Regions from separate parts of the Burkholderia sp. BCC1999 genome, predicted to be linked through region 2. Evidence: predicted binding sites of a transcription regulator. Region 2 holds the regulator's gene; each other region holds the start of a gene.
What was found. Region 2 encodes FNR, which switches genes on or off when oxygen is low (the NO sensors DNR and NnrR bind a similar motif). Its sites were predicted from a motif close to TTGATNNNNATCAA; they were not measured.
Positions count from the first base shown of each region.

Region 1: the regulator FNR is predicted to act here: its motif matches at 4,641-4,654, upstream of U5809_RS27825 (TraR/DksA family transcriptional regulator).
Region 3: the regulator FNR is predicted to act here: its motif matches at 3,715-3,728, upstream of U5809_RS22295 (universal stress protein).

Region 1 covers NZ_CAJPHP010000023.1:64,856-72,256, forward strand. The annotation lists gene U5809_RS27805 (Crp/Fnr family transcriptional regulator) at 1-74, opposite strand, end outside; gene U5809_RS27810 (Crp/Fnr family transcriptional regulator) at 994-1,776, shown strand; gene U5809_RS27815 (undecaprenyl-phosphate glucose phosphotransferase) at 1,788-3,194, shown strand; gene U5809_RS27820 (glycosyltransferase family 1 protein) at 3,348-4,520, shown strand; gene U5809_RS27825 (TraR/DksA family transcriptional regulator) at 4,823-5,215, shown strand; gene polX (DNA polymerase/3'-5' exonuclease PolX) at 5,365-7,131, shown strand; gene ald (alanine dehydrogenase) at 7,185-7,401, opposite strand, start outside.
Region 2 covers NZ_CAJPHP010000009.1:282,039-289,439, forward strand. The annotation lists gene U5809_RS15715 (helix-turn-helix domain-containing protein) at 1-679, opposite strand, end outside; gene U5809_RS15720 (aldo/keto reductase) at 942-1,889, opposite strand; gene U5809_RS15725 (LysE/ArgO family amino acid transporter) at 2,234-2,854, opposite strand; gene U5809_RS15730 (LysR family transcriptional regulator ArgP) at 2,965-3,858, shown strand; gene fnr (fumarate/nitrate reduction transcriptional regulator Fnr) at 3,907-4,653, opposite strand; gene U5809_RS15740 (universal stress protein) at 4,757-5,224, opposite strand; gene U5809_RS15745 (DUF3005 domain-containing protein) at 5,762-6,169, opposite strand; gene U5809_RS15750 (hypothetical protein) at 6,448-6,681, shown strand; gene epsC (serine O-acetyltransferase EpsC) at 6,819-7,401, shown strand, end outside.
Region 3 covers NZ_CAJPHP010000015.1:78,401-85,801, forward strand. The annotation lists gene U5809_RS22280 (amino acid permease) at 1-597, opposite strand, end outside; gene U5809_RS22285 (DedA family protein/thiosulfate sulfurtransferase GlpE) at 1,040-2,065, opposite strand; gene U5809_RS22290 (cupin domain-containing protein) at 2,253-2,759, opposite strand; gene U5809_RS22295 (universal stress protein) at 3,127-3,597, opposite strand; gene U5809_RS22300 (PAS domain S-box protein) at 3,918-6,032, shown strand; gene U5809_RS22305 (response regulator transcription factor) at 6,029-6,676, shown strand; gene U5809_RS22310 (lysozyme inhibitor LprI family protein) at 6,737-7,141, opposite strand.

The sequences.
Region 1 (7,401 bases), on a different contig from region 2:
TTGGCATCGAAGCTGTGGGAAAGCTCGATCATGCCGTTCGCATGGGCGACGGCGTCGTGGGCCTGGAGAGTCACGGCACATCCTCGTAGGGTGGCGGTCGCGCGTCGTCGTGGCGGTCCCGGAGAAACGGGAATTAGCACGATCGTGCGGACTTTTGTTCATTGAAAATCGAATGACGACGCTGCAAAAAGGCTAGCACGCGATTGAAATCGATCAATTGCACATTACGTCATTTCACAAAGTTTGACGATTTTGCTTGAGCGGAAACGTCATGTAGATTTAATGATTCATCTCCGTTGAATTAATCATCCCGAAACGGAATACGGTGCAGGTTGGGTATTCAATGTCGATCGGGAATCAATCGGATCACGGTGCCAAGCGTACGTGAAAATCATCAGGCATACATTGAACATTATTTGACAAATAAGCGGGGCGCGCATAAATGTCCAGCAGGATCAATGGTTTGTGCGAGATGTGTGCGGTAGATGACAGAGCGCGGAATGCGTGTGCCGATTCAAATTTGAGACAGTTTCAAACGAGCGTGTGAAGCGTCGTGGCGCCGGAAAGCGATGTTCGCGACGTCACGGAAACAATTGAAAATCGGCTGTAAGTATATGAACGACAAGCCTCGCGGTCCGATCTGTTTGCCCTGGCTTCACGCCCTTCAATTGATCAGTCAAATCACTTGCTGTGTCCATGGCCGGAAGAGTGTCCGGAAATGAGACGTTTTTTATGGTGCGAGGCCGAGTATTCCGGGGATCTAAATCAGGCGTGATTCATATATTAAGGATGGGCGGGTATTGGCACGTAAATCGCTTATTCGAATTCGCGTGTCGAAACGGGACGGTCGACTCGATCCGGCGGTAACGAGTCGATGGTCGGTCGGAATCAGGGTTGTGGGCCGCAACCGCTGTCAACGTCCGGACGCGCATCGCGATAACGAATTCCGTGCATGGGGCTGCAGGCGGCGCGGACAATAAAAGGGATACAGACATGCTTCATCTTCACTCGAGCTACACGGCGAACGCCATCCTCGATGCACTTCCGGAGGACAGCATCCGCACCATCGCACCGCATCTGGAACTCGTCCGGATCAAGGCCGGGATGCTTGACCGGGTTGGCGAGCCGATGCGCCATCTGTATTTTCCGACGACATCGATGATGTCGGTGCAGCACCTGATGGAGGACGGTGCGATGGTCGAAGTGGCGGTGGTCGGCCGTGAAGGCGTGGTCGGCCTCGGGACGCTGGTCGGTGGCGTCGCGGCGTCGAGCCGGGTTGAGGTGCGCATCGGCGGGATGGCGTATCGCGTGCCGAGCTGCGTGATGCGGGCTGAATTCGAGCGATCGCCGGAGACGTACCGGCTGCTGCTCAACTACTGCCAGGCGGCGATGGCGCAGATCTCGCGCAGCGCACTGTGCAACCGGCATCACTCGGTCAGCGAGCAGTTGAGCCGCTGGCTGCTGCTCGCGCACGACCGGATCGACGGCGACGAGCTGGCCGTCACGCAGCAGACGATCGCGAACATGCTCGGCGTGCGGCGCGAAGGCGTGACGGAGGCAGCCGGCAACCTGCAGGAAGCCGGGCTGATCCGGCAGCGCCGCGGTCGCATCACGGTGCTCGACCGCGACGGTCTCGAACATCACTCGTGTGAATGCTACGACCTGATTCGCGCCGACTATCGCCGGTTGCTCGGGGCGCGCGGGAATGCGAGGCAGGCGCCGGTTCGCCCGCGCATGCCGGAGGTGCGTTGCGGATTCCCGGCGCATGGTGCGTAACGATGCAGTCGATGTCTGGTGGAACGAATACGTTGCGACGTGCCGCGATCGCGGCAGTCGACGTCGTGCTCGTGCTGGCGGGGGCGCTTGCGGCGCAAGTCGCGTCCGGCCTGGCGTGGCACGGGCTGTCCGATGCGCAGCGTGGCGCGATCGCACTGTTGTGCGTGCTGACGGTGGCGCTGCTGCCGCGCTACCTGCGCACCGTGCGCGGTGGCGTGACGGTGCAGGGCGGTGCGCACGTGCTGACGCAGACGCTGGTGGCGGTCGTCTGCGCGAGCGTGCTGACGGTGGCCGGCACGATGTGGATCATGAATCGCGGCGGCACGGTCACGGCACGCTGGATCGTGGATACGGTGCTGGCCGGCGGCGCGGCGTTGCTGCTCGGTCGCGCCGCGCTGCTGGCATTTGTGCTGACGCGCGACGACCCGCGAGCGCGGCAACGCCGGGTCGCCGTGGTCGGCGCAACGGCGTACGGGCGCGTGGCGATCGAGCGGATGCAGCTCGCGCCGAGCAGCCCGTTCGTGGCGGCGTGCGTCTTCGATGACGACGCGCCGGCCGCCGCGGTCGGCATCGGCGGCGTGCCGGTGATCGACGACTGGACCACGCTGCGCGACATGATCCGCAGCGGCCAGATCGACGAAGTGTGGCTGACGCTGCCGATGTCGCACGAATGGCGGATCCAGCGCATCGTGCGCGAGTTGCGCGACGAATTCGTCGAGCTGCGGCTGTTGCCCGACGTGCGGCAGATGGCGGTCGTCGATCGCTCGGCGACCGACGTGCTCGGCATGCCGGCGATCAATCTCGCGACCACGCCGAGCTCTGCGCCGGAGCTGTGGGCGAAGTTCGCGTTCGACCGGCTGTTCGCGTTCGGCGTGCTGATTCCGTTGCTGCCGCTGCTGTCGATGCTGGCCGTCGCGGTCAAGCTGTCGTCGCCGGGGCCCGTGCTGTTCAGGCAGCGCCGCAAGGGCGTGGACGGCCGCGAGTTCGACATCCTGAAGTTCCGGACGATGCGTGTGCATCGCGCGCAGCCGGGCGTCTTGCGGCAGGCGTCGCGCAACGATGCACGCATCACGCGTGTCGGCGCCTTCCTGCGGCGCACGTCGCTCGACGAGCTGCCGCAGTTCTTCAACGTGCTGTTCGGGCAGATGTCGGTCGTCGGGCCGCGTCCGCACGCAATCGAACACGACGACCTCTATCGTCAACTGATCGACTGCTACATGTACCGCTATCGCGTGCGTCCGGGCATCACCGGATGGGCGCAGGTGAACGGCTACCGCGGCGAGACGCGCAAGGTCGAGGCGATGGCGGCGCGCGTGAAGTTCGATCTCTTCTACATGCAGAACTGGAGCTTCTGGTTCGACATGAAGATCATCCTGTTGACGATCGTGCGCGGCTTCATCGGGCGCAACGCTTTCTGAGGATGACGAAACGTCAGGAAAGCCGTGTGTTGTGCGGTCGAACGTACCGACCGGAACGATGGAGGCGGACACACTGACGGCACAGCAGCATTCCGCGCCGCGGAGTGTCCGGCGACGCTTCTTCGCGTCGCAGCCATCGGAACAGTCACGATCATGTCAACGTCGATTCGGGAGCGAAGCGCACCGGTACTGCAGGACACGCGCGCGGAACGGGGCGTCGGCACAGCCGCGCACACCGCGCGGTTGCGCGGCCTCGCAGTCAACGGGAAATTTACCGCGCAGCGCATGACGGGCGTTCAGCGCGTGGCATACGAACTGACGGCCGAACTTGCGCGCATCGCGAGCGCCGGCGACGAACCGTCGCTCGTCGTGCCGGCCGATCACGATCCGGCGGCCATGCCGGCCGGCGCACGGCCGCAGACCACCGGGCGCCGGCACGGTGCGCTGTGGGAACAATGGACACTGCCGCGCACGACGCGCGGCCGGACCCTGCTGAGCCTGTGCAACATCGGCCCGCTGGCGAAACGCGATCAGCTGGTGATGATTCACGACGCGGCGATCTTCGATCTGCCGGCCGGCTATTCGCTCGCGTTCCGTCTGTGGTACCGCTTCGCGTTCTCCATTCTGAAGCGGCGCGCGCGCCATATCGTGACGGTGTCGCATTTTTCGCGGGCGCGGCTGGCCGCGCGCCTGGGTGTGCCGCCGGCGCGCCTGTCCGTCGTGCCGGGCGCAGTCGATCATATCGACCGGATCGATGCCGATCCCGGCGTGCTGTCGCGCCTGAATCTCGAGACGGACGGCTACGTGCTGTTCGTCGGCTCGCTCGCGCCCGGCAAGAATCTCGGGCGCGCGCTGGCCGCGATAGCGTTGATGCGCACGTCGCACCCGACGTTGCGCTTCGTGATCGCGGGCGGCGCGAATGCGAAGATATTCGGTGTACGCGAGGCCGGCCTGCGCGAAGACGATCCGTACGTCACGTGGGCCGGTTACGTGACCGACGGCGAACTGAAGGCGCTGTACGAGCACGCGGGATGTTTCGTTTTTCCATCGTTGTACGAAGGATTCGGACTGCCGCCGCTCGAGGCGATGCGATGCGGGTGCCCCGTCATCGTTTCGCACGAGGGTTCGCTGCCGGAAGTCTGCAGTGGGGGCGCGCTGTTCTGCGATGCCTATTCGCCGCCGGACATCGCGGCCGCCATCGCGCGCGTGATGGATGAGCCCGAACTGCGCACGCGGCTGCGCACGATGGGTCGCGAGCATGCGCAGCAGTACAGCTGGCAGCGCTCGGCGCGCGCGTTGCTAGACATCGTCCGTGCCGATGCCTGACGCGCGGTGACGCAGTCCCGCGCAACGGCTGGATCGATGCCGGCGGCGCCTGCGTCAGACGAATCCGGCGATGTCGGGTTTTCGCGTCCGTCCCCGATTTTCGGCCGCTCGGCCTGCACGCTGATTCCGGTCAACACACGCGTGTTCAATGGGTTTATCCTGCGTCGAATGCGTCCTGCGCTTCATGCTGCCGGGCGCGCATCCGGACGCGCGGCCATGGCGGTGACGCTGCTTCGCCGCGCACCGGCGCGACACCGCGCGCCGCACTTTTTCGCGCGGAACCCGGAACAGGAGAGACGACCATGGCGCTCGACCAACAACAACGGCAGACGCTGAAACAGCGGCTGAACGAGAGCGAGCAGACGCTGCGTGCGGAGATCCGCACGAGTGAAGACCAGCGCGCGTCGGAATCCTATGCGGACCTTGCCGGCGCGGCACCGGACGAGGGCGACGAGGCGAACGCGGATCTGTTCGTCGACGTCGATCATGCATTGATCGGCATGAAGCTGACCGAGCTGCGTGCGGTCGGCCGCGCCCAGCAGCGGATGCGCGACGGCAGCTACGGCGAATGCATCGATTGCGACGGCGCGGTGGGCTACGAGCGCCTGCTGGCGCGACCGACCGCCGAGCGCTGCACGCATTGCCAGTCGATCTACGAGCGGCGTTACGCCACGACACCGCGCGCCTCCCTCTGACGTCGCGGCCGCAACGGCGCTGCACGCGATGCGTAGCGGGCGTACGATGAAGGTCGGGCGCCCGGCAGCGTCGACATGCGATGCCGGGCGGGCAGACGCCGTCGCGCCAGCGCACGGCGCCATCCACGTGGAAGGGAGCCACGCCGATCATGCCGATCCACAATGCCGAGTGCGCGGCCGTGTTCGCCGAGATCGCCGACATGCTCGAGATCCAGGGCGCTAATCCGTTTCGCGTGCGGGCCTACCGCAATGCCGCAAGGACGATCGCCGACTACGGTCGCGATATCCCGGCGATGGTCGCGAACGGCGACGATCTCGGCAAGATTCCGTCGATCGGGCCGGATCTCGCGTCGAAGCTGCGCGAGATCGCCGCGACCGGCACCTGCGAATTGCAGCAAACGCTGCGACATGCGCTACCGGGTGCGATCGTCGAGTTGCTCGACGTGCCGGGGCTGGGCGCGAAACGCGTGAAGGCGCTGCATGATGCGCTGCACGTCGATTCGCTCGAACAGCTGCGCGCGGAAGCGAAGAACGGGCATGTGCGCGAACTGCCGGGCTTCGGCGCGAAAACCGAAGCCCATCTGCTCGAAGCGATCGACGATCGCCTGCAGCGCGAGCCGCAACGCTTCCTGCTGCCCGATGCCGCACAATCGCTGATGCCGTTGCTCGACCGCCTGCGCGCGGTCGCGGGCGTCCGCCAAGCCGTGCCGGCCGGCAGTTTCCGTCGCCGCCGCGAAACCGTCGGCGATCTCGACATCCTCGTCACCGCAAGCGACCCGGTCGCCGTCGCCGATGCGTTCGTCGACTACGCCGACGTGGCGCGTGTGCTCGCGCACGGCACGACCAAGTCGAGCGTCGTGCTCGCCAGCGGGTTGCAGGTCGACTTGCGGGTTGTCGATGCCGATGCGTTCGGCGCGGCGCTCGTCTATTTCACGGGATCGAAAGCGCACAACATCGCGCTGCGCAGGATCGCCCAGGCCGGCGGCCTGAAGATCAACGAATACGGTGTGTTTCGCGGCGACGAGCGGATTGCCGGCGACACGGAGGCATCGGTCTACGCCGCCATCGGGCTGCACGAGGTGCCGCCCGAGCTGCGCGAGGATCGCGGAGAGATCGACGCGTCGCGGGCCGGCACGCTGCCGGCCCTGGTCGAACGCAGATATCTCCACGGCGACCTGCATGCGCATACCGATGCGTCGGCCGGACGCGACAGCCTGCGCGCAATGGCGGCTGCGGCCCGTACGCGCGGGCTCGCGTACCTGGCCGTGACCGACCGCGCACCGCATGCCGGCCGCGGCCGTCACGATTTCGACTGGCTCGCGCGGCAGCTCGACGAGATCGATCGCGTCAATGAGGCTTTCGACGATTTCGTGCTGCTCAAGGGGGTGGAAGCCGGCATTCGCGAGGACGGCAGCCTCGACGTGCCCGATACGATGCTAGGCCGGCTCGATCTGGTGGTCGGCGCGGTACGTGACGGCTTCGACCTGTCGCGCGACGCGCAGACCGATCGGATGCTGCGCGCGATGGACCATCCGCATTTCACGATTCTCGCGCACCCGACCGGCCGCGTGCTCGGTGAACGCGAGGCATGCGAACTCGACGTGCCGCGCGTGATCGCGCAGGCCGCGGCGCGCGGCTGTTTCGTCGAACTCGATGCACAGCCGCGGCGGCTCGATCTGCCCGACATCTGGTGCCGGGAGGCCGCGAAGGCCGGCGTGCCGGTCGCGATCGGCTCGGATGCGTGCCGCGTGGACGAACTCGACAACCTCGCGTACGGCGTCGATCAGGCACGGCGCGGCTGGCTGACGCGGCCCGACGTGCTGAATACGCGCACGCTCGCGCAACTGCGGCCGCTGCTGGCACGTACGATGGGCGAGGGGAGCAGGACGAAGCGGAGCCGGTCGAAGGGCGCGTGAACGCGGCGGGCGGCGCTTGGCGCCCGCCGTGCGTTCACTTCATGCCGGCACGGTCATGCGAGCACGCCGGCCGCCGGCACATAGGGCAGGCCGAGCGCCAGCGCGACCGCTTCGTACGTGATGTGCCCGTCGCAGACGTTCAGGCCCGCGCGCAGATGCGGATCGTCGGCCATGGCCTGCTTCCAGCCCTTGTCCGCGAGCGCGAGTGCATGCCCGAGCGTCGCGTTGTTCAGCGCGAAGGTCGACGTGCGCGCGACCGCGCCGGGCATG
Region 2 (7,401 bases):
GATGGTTGTCGATGAATGCCTTCGCGCGCGACAGCGTGTGGACGGTCGACTTCGTCGGCGACGCGTCGCCGTCGCGCAGCCGCAGCATCGACTGCACGAGGTCGAGGATCGCGGCGGCGCGCCGTTCGCGCGCGTCGGGCGTCGGCTCCTGCGGCGCGGCGAGCAGCGCATAGACCTGCCGCACGGCCCACGACGTCACGCCGTCGTCGCGATCGATCTTGACGAGGCTGCGATAGCGCCACGGGCCGACGCGCGCTTCGAACGTGTCGCGCGGCACGTCGAGCACGGTCATCGCCATGTCGGCCGGAAAGCCGTGACCGTACGGCATCGACGTGTCGTACAGCACGAGATCGCCGGGCGCATGCTGCATGCAGTCGACGTCCTGGAACGTATAGCCCTGCCCTTCGTGCATCAGGCAGATGAACACGGCGTCGCGCTGGTCCGCGTGGATGTTGTGCGGTGTGCGCACGACCGCATGCCGGTTCGCGACGATGTCGCATGCACTGAACAGGCCGAGATCGCGCTTGCGCATCGACGCGTCGATGCCCTCGGACGACTTGCCGCTGCATTCGATCCGCACGAGCGTGCGCGCGACATGGTCGACCCAGAAGTCGACGCGCTCGGCGCCGCGTACGGCGCGCGTCGAGACCGTGGCGATCTCCGTGCTGATGTCCGGCATGACGTTCTCCCAATGACCGCCTGAGCGGCGCAGTCTCGGGCACGTCGAACGGCGCGGTCAATCCGTGAAAGACCCGGGACGCTCGCGTAACGCACTTGCGGCGGGGCGCAGCGGGCGATGGCGCGATCGATGTCCGACTGAGTCAACGCAAGCGGCCGTGCGAGTCAAAACACGCGCGTGGTTTTCGGCTAGACGACACAGGCCGGTCGACAAACCACGCGGATCGCGCGATTTCCCCACCGGCCTGCCGCCGTCGCGGAATTCAGGTCGCGCTGGCTTCGTCGATCTGGCGGATATCGTCCTGATCGAGTTGAACGCGGATCGCTTCGCCGAGCAGTTCGAGCTGCGCGAGCGACGTCGCGCTGGCGATCGGCGCGGTGATCGTCGGTCGCGCGATCTGCCACGCGAGCGCGATCGCGGCCGGCTGCGTGCGGTGCTTCGCCGACACGGCGTCGAGTGCCGCGAGGATGCGCAGGCCGCGTTCGTTGAGGTAGCCGGCGACGCGATCGCCGCGCACGCTCTTCTTCAGGTCCGCTTCGCTGCGATACTTGCCTGACAGAAAGCCGCTCGCGAGCGCATAGTAGTTGACGACACCGAGCTTCAGGTCGCGCACGACCGGCTCGAGATCGCGTTCGTAGTCGGCGCGGTCGATCAGGTTGTACTCGGGCTGGATGACCTGGTACGCCGGCAGCCCGTCGCGCTGGCTGATGGCGGCGGCTTCGCGCAGGCGCGCGCCGCTGTAGTTCGACGCGCCGATGATGCGCACCTTGCCGGCGTCGATCAGCGTTTGATACGCGCCGAGCGTTTCTTCGAGCGGGGCCGTGTCGGCGAGATCGCGATGCGAGAAATACAGGTCGATGTAGTCGGTCTGCAGGCGGCCGAGCGAATCGTCGACGGCCTTCAGGATGTTGTCCTTCTTCAGTCCCGCGCGTGCGGCCAGCAGGCCGACCTTGGTCGCGATCACGACCTGCTCGCGCTTGCCGGAGCGCTTGAGCCACTTGCCGATGATGGTTTCCGATTCGCCGCCGCTGTTGCCGGGTACCCAGGCCGAATAGACGTCGGCCGTGTCGATGAAATTGATGCCGGTGTCGGCAAGCGCGTCGAGCAGCGAAAACGACGCGTTCTCGTCGACGGTCCAGCCGAAGACGTTGCCGCCGAACGCGAGCGGCGAAACCTGGATGGTCGATGTGCCGAGGGTGCGGTGTGCCATGTTCCTCTCCGATAACTGCGGGTGACGGGGTTGAACTGCGGGGTGGGGCGATACGAATGCGGCGGGACGGCGGGGTGCGCGGTGCGGTTCCGCCGTTGTCGCGGGACACCGGCCATTCTCGCCGATCGCTGCGATTCGTGCAGCCGGCGCGTTGCCGCGATGACGGATGGCTTGCCGCGGATGGCGGACGCTTCGTCCGTTACGTGAGTGTCCCGTATGGCTGCATTCGATCGGGAGCGATTTTTTGCAGCGGGGAGCGCGATGAAGGGAGGCCGGTTGCCCCAGCGTTGCGCCGGTGCGGAAGGGGAGACGGGCGGCAGTCGGCCGCCCGTGCGAGGGGGCGGTCAGCCCAACTGCACCGCCGCAAGAAACAGCACCATGCTGCCGATCGCGCCATCCAGTACACGCCACGCGACGGCCTTGCGGAACCACGGCGCCAGCAGCCGCGCGCCGTAGCCGAGCCCGAGGAACCAAACGATGCTGACCGTCATCGCGCCGATCGCGAACGCGAGCCGTGCGCCCTCCGGCTCGCGTGCGCCGGCCGTGCCGATCAGCAGGAACGTGTCGAGATATACGTGCGGATTGAGCCACGTGAACGCGAGCGTCATCAGTACGATCGAGAGCCCGCTCTGCGACGGCGGTGCGACCGTGTCGCCGCGCACGTCGAGCGTTTCGTGGCCCGGCTTGAATGCGCGACGCAGCGCGTTGATGCCGAACCATGCGAGATACGCGAGGCCGACGTACAGCACCGCATGGACGAAGGTCGGATAGCGTTCGACGAGCACCGACGCGCCGCCGACGCCCGCGCCGATCAGGATCATGTCGGACACCGCGCACAGCAGCACGATCTTGCCGATATGCGCGCGCATGATGCCTTGGCGGAGCACGAACGCGTTCTGCGCGCCGATGGTGACGATGAGCGATCCGCACAGGGCGGCGCCGTGGGAAAAAGCGAGCCAGTTCATGATGGTGGGCAGCGGTGGAAGCAGTAGACGAATGATTCGGGTAGCGCTAGTCTGCGGTCAGCATGAAAATAAGAGAAGCTAATTCACCTAATGCAGATTAAGGAAATCTAATGCTCGACTACGCGTTGCTCGATGCCCTCGCGGCCGTGATCCGGCACGGTTCGTTCGAGCGGGCGGCCAAGGAGCTGAATGTCACGCCGTCGGCCGTGTCGCAGCGCGTGAAGCTGCTGGAGGAGCGCGTCGGCAGCGTGCTCGTCAAGCGCGGGCAGCCGTGCGTCGCGACGACGTCGGGCGCGCTGCTGTGCCGGCATACCGAGCGCGTGCAGCTGCTCGAGGCCGAACTGGGCGGCCGGATGCCGGCGCTGCCGGGCCAGATCGCGAGCGCATGGCCGACGTTGCGTGTGGCCGTCAACGACGACAGCGTCGCGACGTGGTTCATCGACGCGGTTGGGCCGTTCTGCACGGAGCGCGAGACGTTGCTCGATCTCGTGATCGACGACCAGGATTACACGGCGTCGCGCATTCGCGACGGCAGCGTGCAGGGCGCCGTGACCGCGCAGGCCGAGCCGATTCAGGGATGCCGGTCGGAGCGGCTCGGGCGCATCCGTTATCGCGCGGTGTGCTCGCCGGCGTTTTACGAACGCTATTTCGGGGCGGGCATCACGCGCGATGCGCTGCGCCGCGCGCCGTGCGTGATGTTCAATCCGAAGGACGGACTGCAGTCGCGTTTCATCCGGCGCGTGACACGCGCGGATCTCGATCCGCCGCAGCACTGGATACCGCACGTCGCAGGCTATCTGCGCGCATGCGAAACGGGATTGGGATGGGGGATGTGTCCGGACCGGATGGTCGATCGCCAACTGGCGGCGGGCGAACTCGTGGATATGTCGCGCGGGCGAACCATCGACATCGATCTTTACTGGCAGAGCTGGCGTCTGTCGATCGGCTGGCTCGACGATTTCAGCGCGGCGCTGAAGACGCGCGCCGCGCTGTTTCTCGATTGATTCGGGGTGCGATGCAGGCGGTGCGCGAGCCGTGCGCGCCGCGCGGGATCAGACGTGCTGCAGGCCGTCGAAGTCGACGATCTGCACGTGGCGGCCCTGCATTTCGATCAGGCCGCGCTTCTGGAACTTCGACAGCGTGCGGCTGACCGTTTCGAGCGTCATGCCGAGATAGCTGCCGATGTCTTCGCGCGTCATGCGCAGGTTGAATTCCGACGGCGAGTAACCGCGCTTCAGGTAACGCGACGAGACGTCGAGCAGGAAAGCCGCGACGCGCTCTTCGGCATTCAGCGAGCCGAGCAGCATCGTTTGCGACGTTTCGCGCACGATCTGTTCACTCATCAGCTTGTGCATGCGCAGCTGCATCGAGCCGGCTTCGGAGCACAGTGTCTTCAGCGCGCTGTACGGGATCACGCAGACGGAGCTGTCTTCCAGTGCGACCGCGGTGCGCGGGTGGCTATCGTCGCAGATGCCGTCGAGACCGAGCGCTTCACCGGCGAGATGCAGGCCAGTGACCTGTTCGCGGCCGTCATGGCGCGTCGCGACGGTTTTCAGCGAACCCGAGCGTACTGCGTACAGGTTGTCGAATGCGTCGCCTTCGCGGAACAGCGCTTCGCCGCGCTTGACGGGGCGAGCCGCGCAGATGACCGACTCGAGGCGACTGAGTGCTTCGGGCGCCAGGCCCTGCGGCATGCACAGGTGCCGCATTGCGCACGACGAGCAGTGCGCGGCCTGGCGAGGAGCCCAGCTACCGACATGAGGCGTGGCGGTGGGCCGTGTGGCGACGGGCGTCAGCATGATCGTTTACTCCGGCGTTGAATCGACGGAATCATTGTCCCACCGCAAGTTGCCGCTGTCGGGTGACAAAACGTCGCGACCGGTCGCGCCCGCCGGATGGCGTTCAGGCGGCCTGTTCGTCGACGTTCGCAGCCGCCGGAATCAGCAGCACGGGCAGCGTGGCGTGCCGCACGCATTGTTCGGCGATGCTGCCGAGCACGAGGCGGCGGAACCCGCGGCGACCATGCGTGCCGAGCACGAGCAGATCGGCGCCGAACGCCTTCGCGCCGTCGAGGATCAGCGACGACACATCGTTGAGCGACGTCGCTTCGTTCAGCCGCGTTTCGCCTTTCACGCCGGCTGCCTGCATCAGCTTGGTGAATTCCTGCGCGAGTTCGTTGCCCTGTGCGACGAGCTGATCGCGCAGCACGGACGGATCGTAGCCGGGCACGTTGTAGTAGATCGCGGCGTTCTCGACGACGTAGAACGGCTGCAGCTCGGCGCCGTGTGCTTTCGCGAGCGCCAGCGCGGCATCGAACGCGTGGCGGGACGTGTCGCTGCCGTCGACGGCAACCAGAATACGCTTGTACATAGTGTCTCCGAGTGGCGGGTTGAAACGAAGTCGGCCGGATGGCCGATCAGGCTGGGCAATGCGCAATGCTGCGAGGCAGAGTAAACCAACGGCGGGGACTTTGCAGTGCGGTGCCCGTCGGGCCGAGTGGCCGCGCTGCGTCTGTCGACGTGGCGAATGGCCATGCGCGCGGCGCATGCTGCGTCGCGCGAGGGGTGGCGCGTGGCTCGGTCGTAGTCGCGGTTCGCGCCGGTGGCGGAACGCATGCGCATGCAGCGGCGCGATGCGTTGCATGGGCACGCACGTCGATCGTGCGCGACAGGCACATCGATGCACCGCACGCATCGCCATTCAATCGCAACTGCGCCGTTTTGACATGACTTCGATCAACGCATGTGCATCGGCACGATTCGCGGTGCGCATGAAACCGCCGACGCCGATGCGTGAAATCGTTCACTCGAGCATCGGTCGCGCGCGCCGATCCGCCGCCATCGGTCTGCGACCGATGCCGTTCCGCAAACTTCCGCAAACGAACGATCGATTCAAACGCGGCGCCGGCTACCTCGGCACGGCTGTCAGCTCGATGATGCGTTCCGGCCGCCGCCCGTGGCCGGGCCAGTACGCGCTGCCGTACATCCTGTGGACGGGACCGTACATCGCGTCGCTCGGAGCCGGCGCGTCGAAGCCTTTCTCGATCACCATGTAACCCGCGCGCAGCGCGAACGCCGGATGGTTGCCGCCGGGGCGGCTGTCGAAACCGGCGAAGCCGTCGCCGGCTTCGGGCATCGCGTTGACGAGCGACGCGTTGCTGCGCGTGATCTGGTCGGGCGAGATCGGTCCGCCGCCGGCGAGGCGCGTGGCCTCGCGGTTCTTGCCGTCGGTGTCGACCGTGCTGTCGTGCGTGTCGTCGTTGTCGAGTTCGACACTGCGCGGGTGCACACGACCTGTTTGACCGGATGATTCCATCGCGGCTCTCCTGGCGGCGAAACGCTCCGGATCGAAGCAAAACCCGTTCCGGGCACGACGGGAAAAGGCGCGCGGGCGATCGCCGCGGTCGCGCGACGCGCACTGATTTGTCATGATTTATTTCAGCTAGAAGACGCGTTTTCTACAGAGTATGATTCTTTTCCTGCGAAGCGGCGACAGGGGATGAAGTCTCGCCGCCTCTGCCCGCGCCGGGGCGCCGCAGCACCCTTAAAGACGGGTAGTGAACAACAAAGCAAGGGACTAGAGGTGGCGGATTCATGCAAGCGACTACTGCCTTCACGCACCGCGGTTATCTGTTGAACTGCGCGCCCGCGCGCGCCAGCGATGGTTCGTTCAAGCCCTATGTCGTGATCTCCCGATCGAGCGACGGGGAGCTTGTTGCGAACCGTTTTTTTCCGATCGAGCTCCAGTTCAACGACGAAGGCGACGCGATCGCGCACGCGCGCGACTGGGCCGTGCGCTGGATCGACGCGAGCAGCGTCACGATGTGACGCCGTCGCGCTCGCGCGTCGTCGGCCGTCCGGCCGATCCCCGGTGTGCCGCTCCCGGACAAAAAACGCGGTAATCTTGTGGAACCCGTCACTTTATTAGCGGCCGTGCGATCGAGCGCGGCCGCCTGCATTGGCATATGTCGACATCACCCGTCCGTCAGTGGGGCCTCGAAGAAATCGTCGCCGGCTTGCGCGAGTCGCGCGAAGAACTCCATCGCACGCGCCATCCGCGCGGCATCCGTGAACTGCCGTCGCGCGATGCGATCTGCAAGATTGTGACCGGCCTGCGCGCGTCGATGTTTCCGACACATTACGGCGCGCCGGACCTCACCGACGAAAGCGTCGACTACTACGTCGGCCATACGCTCGAAAGCACGCTGCGCATTCTGTCCGAACAGATCCGCCGTGCGCTGCCGTTCCTGCCCGAGCATGCCGATACGCCGTTCGCGGAACTCGACGAACGCGCGTTCGAAATCGCGCGCGAATTCGGCCGGCAGTTACCGGCGGTGCGCGCGCTGCTCGTCAGCGACATCCAGGCCGCGTACGCGGGCGATCCGGCCGCGCAGCACATCACCGAGATCCTGCTGTGCTACCCCGGCGTGCTCGCGATGATGCACCATCGGCTCGCCCACGCGCTGCACCAGCTCGGTGTGCCGCTACTCGCGCGATTCATCAATGAAATCGCCCACTCGGCCACCGGCATCGACATCCATCCGGGCG
Region 3 (7,401 bases), on a different contig from region 2:
GATCCCGTTCGGCATGAAGCCGCCGTGCGACCACAGGTTCGAGATGCCGGTCGCGACACCGCCGTTGCCGATGCCGAACGCGATCATCAGCCCGCCGCCGATGATCATCAGCACGATCGTGACGATCTTGATCAGCGCGAACCAGAACTCGAATTCGCCGTACAGCTTGACCGCGATGAAGTTCACCGAGCCCATTGTCATGAGCGCGGCGAGCGCCCAGATCCAGTTCGGCACGCCGGGGAACCACATGTGCATGTAGACGCCGACCGCCGTGATTTCCGCCATGCAGGTGACGATCCACACGAACCAGTAGGTCCAGCCGGTCAGGTAGCCGGCGAGCGGCCCGAGGTAGTCGCGTGCGTAGCGGCTGAAGGCGCCGGCGACCGGATTGGTGATCGCCATTTCGCCGAGTGCGCGCATGATCAGGAAGATCGCGATGCCGCCCAGCAGGTAGGTCAGCAGGATGGCCGGGCCGGCCGTGCGGATCGCGGTGGCGGAGCCGAGGAACAGGCCGACGCCGATCGTCGCGCCGAGCGCCATCAGGTTGATGTGCCGTTCTTCCAGCCCGCGGTGCAGCTGGTCTTCTGGTTGTTTCAAGTCCGTCTCCTGGCAGCCGCGAGCGGGCCGCCGTCATTGTGTCGATGTCAATGCGCGACCGTTCATGCCAATTTCGGCAACCGAAAACGAAATAATCCCCGCCGCCGTTTTCCGAATGAGAAACGACGCGGATACTGCGTCAATCCGATGGGAATCGCCGCGGATTATCCGTACTTCCCGGAACAATCCGGAAAGCGGATCGGGCCTTTTACGGAATACGCCCGTGCGGCCCGTGTGACGCGGCTGTGCGCGTAACGGACGACAACGGGATCAATCGCTTTCGGCGTGAACGAACACGCGTCGAAGGTGCGCGATCAGGCGCACGCAATATGCAGGCGGGATTATATGGAGGATCAGAGGTTTCACGCCAGCCGATTTTCACGAAATCGCCATGCGTGAAACCGGAGGCGGAATTCGAATGCGCGCGATATCGCGCGCGCATTTATTTGGACAACGTCGCGCGCACCGTATATTCGCCTTCGAGCGCGCCGTGTTCGGGACGCACGAAATAACGCGACGCGTCGAGATCGGCCGGCATCGGCTCGACCGGGAAACCGTGCTTTTCCCACGCATCGAGGCCGCCCTTCAGCGCGCGGATGTTGTGGATCATCTTCTTGCGCTGCATCTTCGCGATCAGGCGCTTGGCCGTGGCCTCGTTCGGGCACACGCAATAGACGACGATCGGACGTTTCAGCAGTTCCGGGTCGAGCAGGTCCGGCGAATCGAGATCGACCGGCACCGCGCCGGCGATCCGGTACGGTTCGCGCTCGCGGATCGCCTTCGGCCGTGCGTCGAAGATCAGCGGCGGCTCGTCCGACGTCATCATCTCGACGAGTTGCGGCGGGGAGATGCGCACCTGCGCGAGATACCGGCGGAACTGCAGGCGGCGCACCCAGCGGTACAGCAGGAACGTGATGAAGATCGCGAGGAACGCGTCGAGAATCGTGCCGCCGCTCGCGCGCACCCACAGCACGAACTGGACGATCTGATCATGAATGGCCGCGCCGCCGACCAGCCAGAACGCGGCCCACAGCGACGCGCCGGCCAGGTCCCAGAACAGGAACACGCCGACGCCGATCGCCGTCGTGCCGAGCAGCGGCGCCGACACGAGGCCGAGGCCCGGCAGGAACTTGGACAACACGAGCAGCGGCGCGCCGTATCTTTCGAATACGTTACGGGCAAAGCGCAGCGTCGTGTCGAGCGACAGCGAGAAGCGGACGAGGCCGTTCAGCAGGCGCCGGCCGCGCGTACGGCCCATGAAGAACCACAGCGAATCGGCGAGCATCGTCGCGCCGATCGCCGCCGCGAACATGCTGACCCACGACGCCTGCCCCATTGCCGCCATCGTGCCGCCGAGAATCAACATCGGCACGGCCGGCACCGGCACGCCGAGCTGCGTGATCAACACGCTCGCGAACACGGCCCACGGGCCGAGCGACGATGGAATTGCGATGGGAAAGTGCCACACGGCGGCGCTCCTGGAAGACATGCGGGCCGTGCGACGGGAGCCGTCGGACCGGCAGTGCAACGGCCGCCGCGGCACGTCCGCGGCCGACCATGTGCATCACGGGCATTCTAAACGGGTTTGGCCGCGATCGCGCGGAACACACGCCGTCGGCGCGGGCTTCGCGCCAACGATGGCAATACCGTGACCGTCACACGTCGGAGCGCTGCGCGAGCCGTGCGACGTGTTCCGCGTAGTCGGGGAACGCGTCGGCCAGCGCGGCTGCGTCGGCCAGCTCGAATTCCGAAAACTCGAACCCCGGCGCCACCGTGCAGCCCACGAGCGCGACATGCTCGGGCGACGCGCAGCGCGCGCCGAACCAGCTCCCGGCCGGCACGACCGCCTGGAACACCGTGCCCGGATGCGTGAGCGGGTTGCCGAGCCGGTGGATCGTCAGCCCGTCGTGCGCGTCGAGTGCCCACACTTCGATCGGGTCGCCCGCGTAGAAATGCCAGACCTCGTCGGAACGGATCCGGTGCCACGACGAATACGCGCCGTCGCACAGCAGGTAGTAGATCGCGGTCGACGCAGCGCGTGGCGCACCGTCGGCCGGACGCACGACCGAATCGGTCGCGCGATAGGTTTCGCGGAAATAGCCGCCTTCGGGATGCGGTTGCAGGTCGAACTGGCGAATCAGGTCGGGAGCGGAGATCGGCATGGCGGATGACGTCGGTAAGGTAGGTAACCGGCATCCGGCGGTCGGCCCCGTTCATCGCCCGTGCGACCGGTTCCAGCCGGATGCCCCTGCGTCGATCGCCGCGGCCATGCGCGCGGCGAACAAGCGGACACCGGTCGATGCTGCCAGAACTGCGTGTCGGGATGCAACCGCGTGTGCAATCGCGGGCACGCGGGTGCGTCACGGGCGCCCGCTTCCGGCTCGTCGAACCTGCGACGACAGGACGACAGGCGCGCTTGCGCGCGATGCGCCGATCAGCGCGTCGCGCGTTTCATCGGGCGGACTACCGGCGTATGTGCGCTGCTGCATCCCGCTCGCGGCAGCGCCTGCTTCTGCGCCACACAGCGTGCTACGCAGCCGCCGGCGTACCGGGTTCGTTGTGCCGCACCAGCAGAACGGGCCGGTCGGCCGCACGCAGCAGCGATTCCGCGACGCTGCCGAGCAGCAGCCGGCGCAGGCCGTGCCGGCCGCTCGTGCCCATCACGATCAGGTCCGCGTCGGCTTCGGCCGCCGTGCGCATCAGCACGGCGGCGACATCCTCGCCGTATGCGTCGAGCGCGCGCACGGTGCCCGTCACATGCTGCTGCGCGAGCACCGCTTTCGCGTCGTCGAGCACCGGCGTCACGGCATCGGTCGCGGCCGCGTCGCCGTCGCGCTCGGCCGCGAAGCCCGCGTCGACGTCGACGAGCTGCGGCCGGTGCTCGACGACATATGCACAGGTGACTTCACCGCCGGACGCCGCCGCGATCCGGATCGCCTCGTTCAGCGCGAGACGCGCGCTCGGGCTGCCGTCGAGCCCGACGAAAATCCGTTTGTACATGGTCCGTCCCTCCGACCGGGCACGCGTCGCGCATCGCGCCACGGCGGCCCGTCATCGCAAGCCGGCCCGGTGCCGGCTTGCCTGCCGAACAGTCTGCCCCACGTGCCGGCGCGCGGCTTGACGCGCGTCAAACGCAGCCGGCGTGCCCGTTGCTTCACGCCGTTCGCCGCAATTTCAGGTGACCCTATTACAAAAAACGTGTAAAACGCGCACAATTTCATCTTGAAAACAGACGTTGCACGCAGCCGGTGCGAGTTTTCCCCGGTTTTGCCGCGCTGCCCGAGTGCCCCGGGCTGCCCGACCAACAGAATGGCCATTGAATGACCGCCAGTGGAACCCCGACGCGTGACGCCCGAGGGCCCACGCGCCTCCAGACCATGTTACGCCAGCCGCTCGCGGCTGGCGTCGTTGCGCTATGCGCCGGCGCCGTGCTGTCGCTCGGCGTCGCGCTGCTCGTGCGCGAGCAGTGGCAAGGCGCCGTCCATACGCGCTTCGAACGCCGCACGACGCACGTGACCGCGATGCTGCGCCACGAGTTGCAGGCCGGCGTTGCCGTGCTCGAAGGCGCGCGCGGCGCGTTCGGTCTCGTCCCGGACATGACGCCCGAACAATGGCGCCGGTATGCGGAGACGCTCGATCTCGACAGCGCCCGCTCGCCGGTCCGGCAGATCGGCTATGCGCCGCTGTCGCCGGCCGCACGCGGCGGGCTCGCCGGCGCGAAGCCGCTGCCGGCCGGTCCGCTTGCGACCGCGGCGCTCAGCGCGCCCGCCTCGAACTCGCCGGTCGTCCGCTTCGGTGTATCCGACGCGGCGCCGCTGACGCGCGCGCTGCAGACCGGCGACATCGCGCTCGGCGTCCACCCGGCCGACGACGATGCCTCCCGCGACGCCCGCACGCTGACGCTGTTCCTGCCCGTGACCCTGTCGCCGAATGCGGCCGTCACGCCGTCCGGCACGCGTGAAGCCGGCGTCGACGGGGTGCTGTTCGCGGCGCTGAGCCCGCGGCGCCTGGTCGAGCGCGCGCTCGACGCGGAACGCGGAATCGACCTGTGGATGACGGCCGGCGGCGGTCCGCGCGCGATCGTCAGCGTCGAGTCGACGACCGACGAAGCGTCGGCATCGCCCGACCTGATGCGACGCACCGACGTGCTGAATTTCGGCGGCACCGCGCTGACGCTCGCCTATTCCGCGGACGGCCGCCCGAGCGCGACCGGTGCGCAGCGCGCGGCCGGCACCGTGCTCGCCGCGGGGCTGATCGCGTCGTTCGCCTTCGCGGCGCTCGTCCATGCGCTGCAGCGCCGCCGGTCCGGCGCGACTGCCGATGCCGGCGCGAGCAGCCGCGGCATCCTCAACGAGGCGCGGATGATGGGCATCATCCGTTCGTCGATGGAAGCGATCATCACGATCGACGAGAAGCAGACGGTCGTGATCTTCAATCCGATGGCCGAGCAGGTGTTCGGCGTGTCCGCGATGGAGGCGATCGGCGCGCCGCTGTCGCGCTTCATCCCCGAGCGGTTCCGCGCCGCGCACGCGAAGCACGTCGACCAGTTCGGCGTGACGGGCGTGTCCGAGCGGCAGATGGGCCGTCAGCGCGTGCTGTTCGGGCTGCGCGCCAACGGCGAGGAATTCCCGATCGAGGCGTCGATCTCGCAGATCCGCGACGCGTCGGGCAAGCTCTACACCGTGATGTTGCGCGACATCACCGAGCGCTTGCGCGCCGAGAACGCGCTGAAGCAGTCGCGCGAGGAGTTGCGCGAGCTGTCGGCGAACCTGCAGAACGTGCGCGAAGAAGAAAAAACGCGGATCGCGCGCGAACTGCACGACGACCTCGGCCAGCAGCTCACCGCGCTGAAGATGGACCTGTCGGTCGTCGAGCAGCAGTTGCGCGTGCCCGGCCGCGCGCAGCCCGACGAGGACGTGCAGACGCACCTGCAGGGCATGCGGCGGCTGATCGATGCGACGGTCGCGTCGGTGCGGCGCATCGCGGCCGACCTGCGCCCGGTGATGCTCGACGATCTCGGCCTCGTGCCCGCGATCGAATGGCTCGCGAACGATTTCACGAACCGCTACGGGATCGATGTCGAGCGTCACATCGAAACGGGCGGCCTCTCGTTCACCAGCGCGGGCGCGACCACGCTGTTCCGCATCGTCCAGGAAGCGCTGACGAACGTCGCGCGCCATGCGGATGCGACGCGCGTCGCGCTGCGCCTCGACATCGAGGAAGGCTTCTGCGTGCTGCGCGTCGCGGACAACGGCCGCGGCGCGGCGCCCGGCGGTCCGGCCCATGAGGACAAATCGTTCGGCCTGATCGGCATTCGCGAACGCGCACACATGCTTGGCGGCACCGTGACGATCGACACCGCGCTCGCGCGCGGCTTCTCGATTACCGTCGCATTCCCGCTCAGTACCGTTCAACAGGAAACGCTCATCACATGATCAAGGTGCTCATCGCCGACGACCATACGCTCGTACGCGACGGTCTGCGGCACATCCTCCAGAACGCCACCGGATTCGAGGTGGCCGGCGAAGCCTGCGACGGCCCGTCGACGATCGCGCTCGTGCGCTCGACACCCGCGCAGGTGCTCGTGCTCGACCTGTCGATGCCGGGCCGCAACGGCGTCGAACTGATCAAGCAGATCAAGGACGAGAAGCCCGCGCTGCGCGTGCTCGTGCTGACGATGCACGCGGAACAGCAATACGCGGTGCGTGCGTTCCGCGCAGGCGCGTCCGGCTATCTGACGAAGGAAAGTGCGAGCGCCGAACTGGTCGGCGCGGTGACGAAGGTCGCGTCGGGCGGCGTCTACGTGAGCCTTGCGATGGCCGAGCAGTTCGCGCAGAGCCTGAACGAGCCGGCCGAGACGCTGCCGCACCAGCGGCTGTCCGATCGCGAATTCGACGTGTTCCGGCGGATCGCGGCCGGCCAGACGCTGACCGAGATCGCGAATGCGCTGTGCGTAAGCGCCAAGACCGTCAGCACCTACAAGACGCGGATCCTGGAAAAGATGCAGATGCCGCACGAAGCCGCGCTGGTGCGGTACGCGATGCGGCACAAGCTGCTCGACGAAACGGACGACGTCTAGCCGCGAATGGCGTGCCTGGCCGGCCGCGTGACGCGCGGCCGGTTGAACGGCGCGTGAGGTTTACTTGCCGGGCACCGGGCACGCCAGGTCGCCTTCCTCGCAGGACAGATAGCCCTTCAGCGTTTCGGTGCGCACTTTCGTCAGATCGTCGAGGCAGGTCGAGACGACCATCGGGTACGCACTGCCGCCCTCGGCATTCGCGCTCGAGAAACCGCACTCGGCATCGCGGTACGCAATCCATGCACGCTGCGCATTCACGAGCTTGTCGGCCAGCGGCCGCGCATCGTGCAGACGCGCGGTGACGGCCTGGTAGGTGCGGTTCAGCTCCCCGTCGGATTTCTTGTACGCGCGATCGGCACATGCCGTCATCGCCGCCTGATCCGTCGCGTCCGCGCAATTCGCCTGCGCATGGGCGACGTTCGCCAGCAACGCCAGCGAGCACAGCAGACCGGTCAAGACACGCATGGATGCTCCTTGTTGTTCGTTGAATTGCGGAACCCGGTGCGGGCCGGTTGCCCTGCCGCGCCTCGGCGCGCGGCGACACCGTCCGCGATGCTAGCGCACGCGCGGACGCTTGTCAGCCGGCGCCTTGCATATCGCCCGCGCACGCCTACACTGGAAAATCGATACGCCGTTTCAGGCCGCGCTATCGCACCCATCCCGTCTTCGCTTCCGCCGCATTCCTCAGCGCATTTCGCGTTCGCGACGCCGAGCGGGCGTGACGT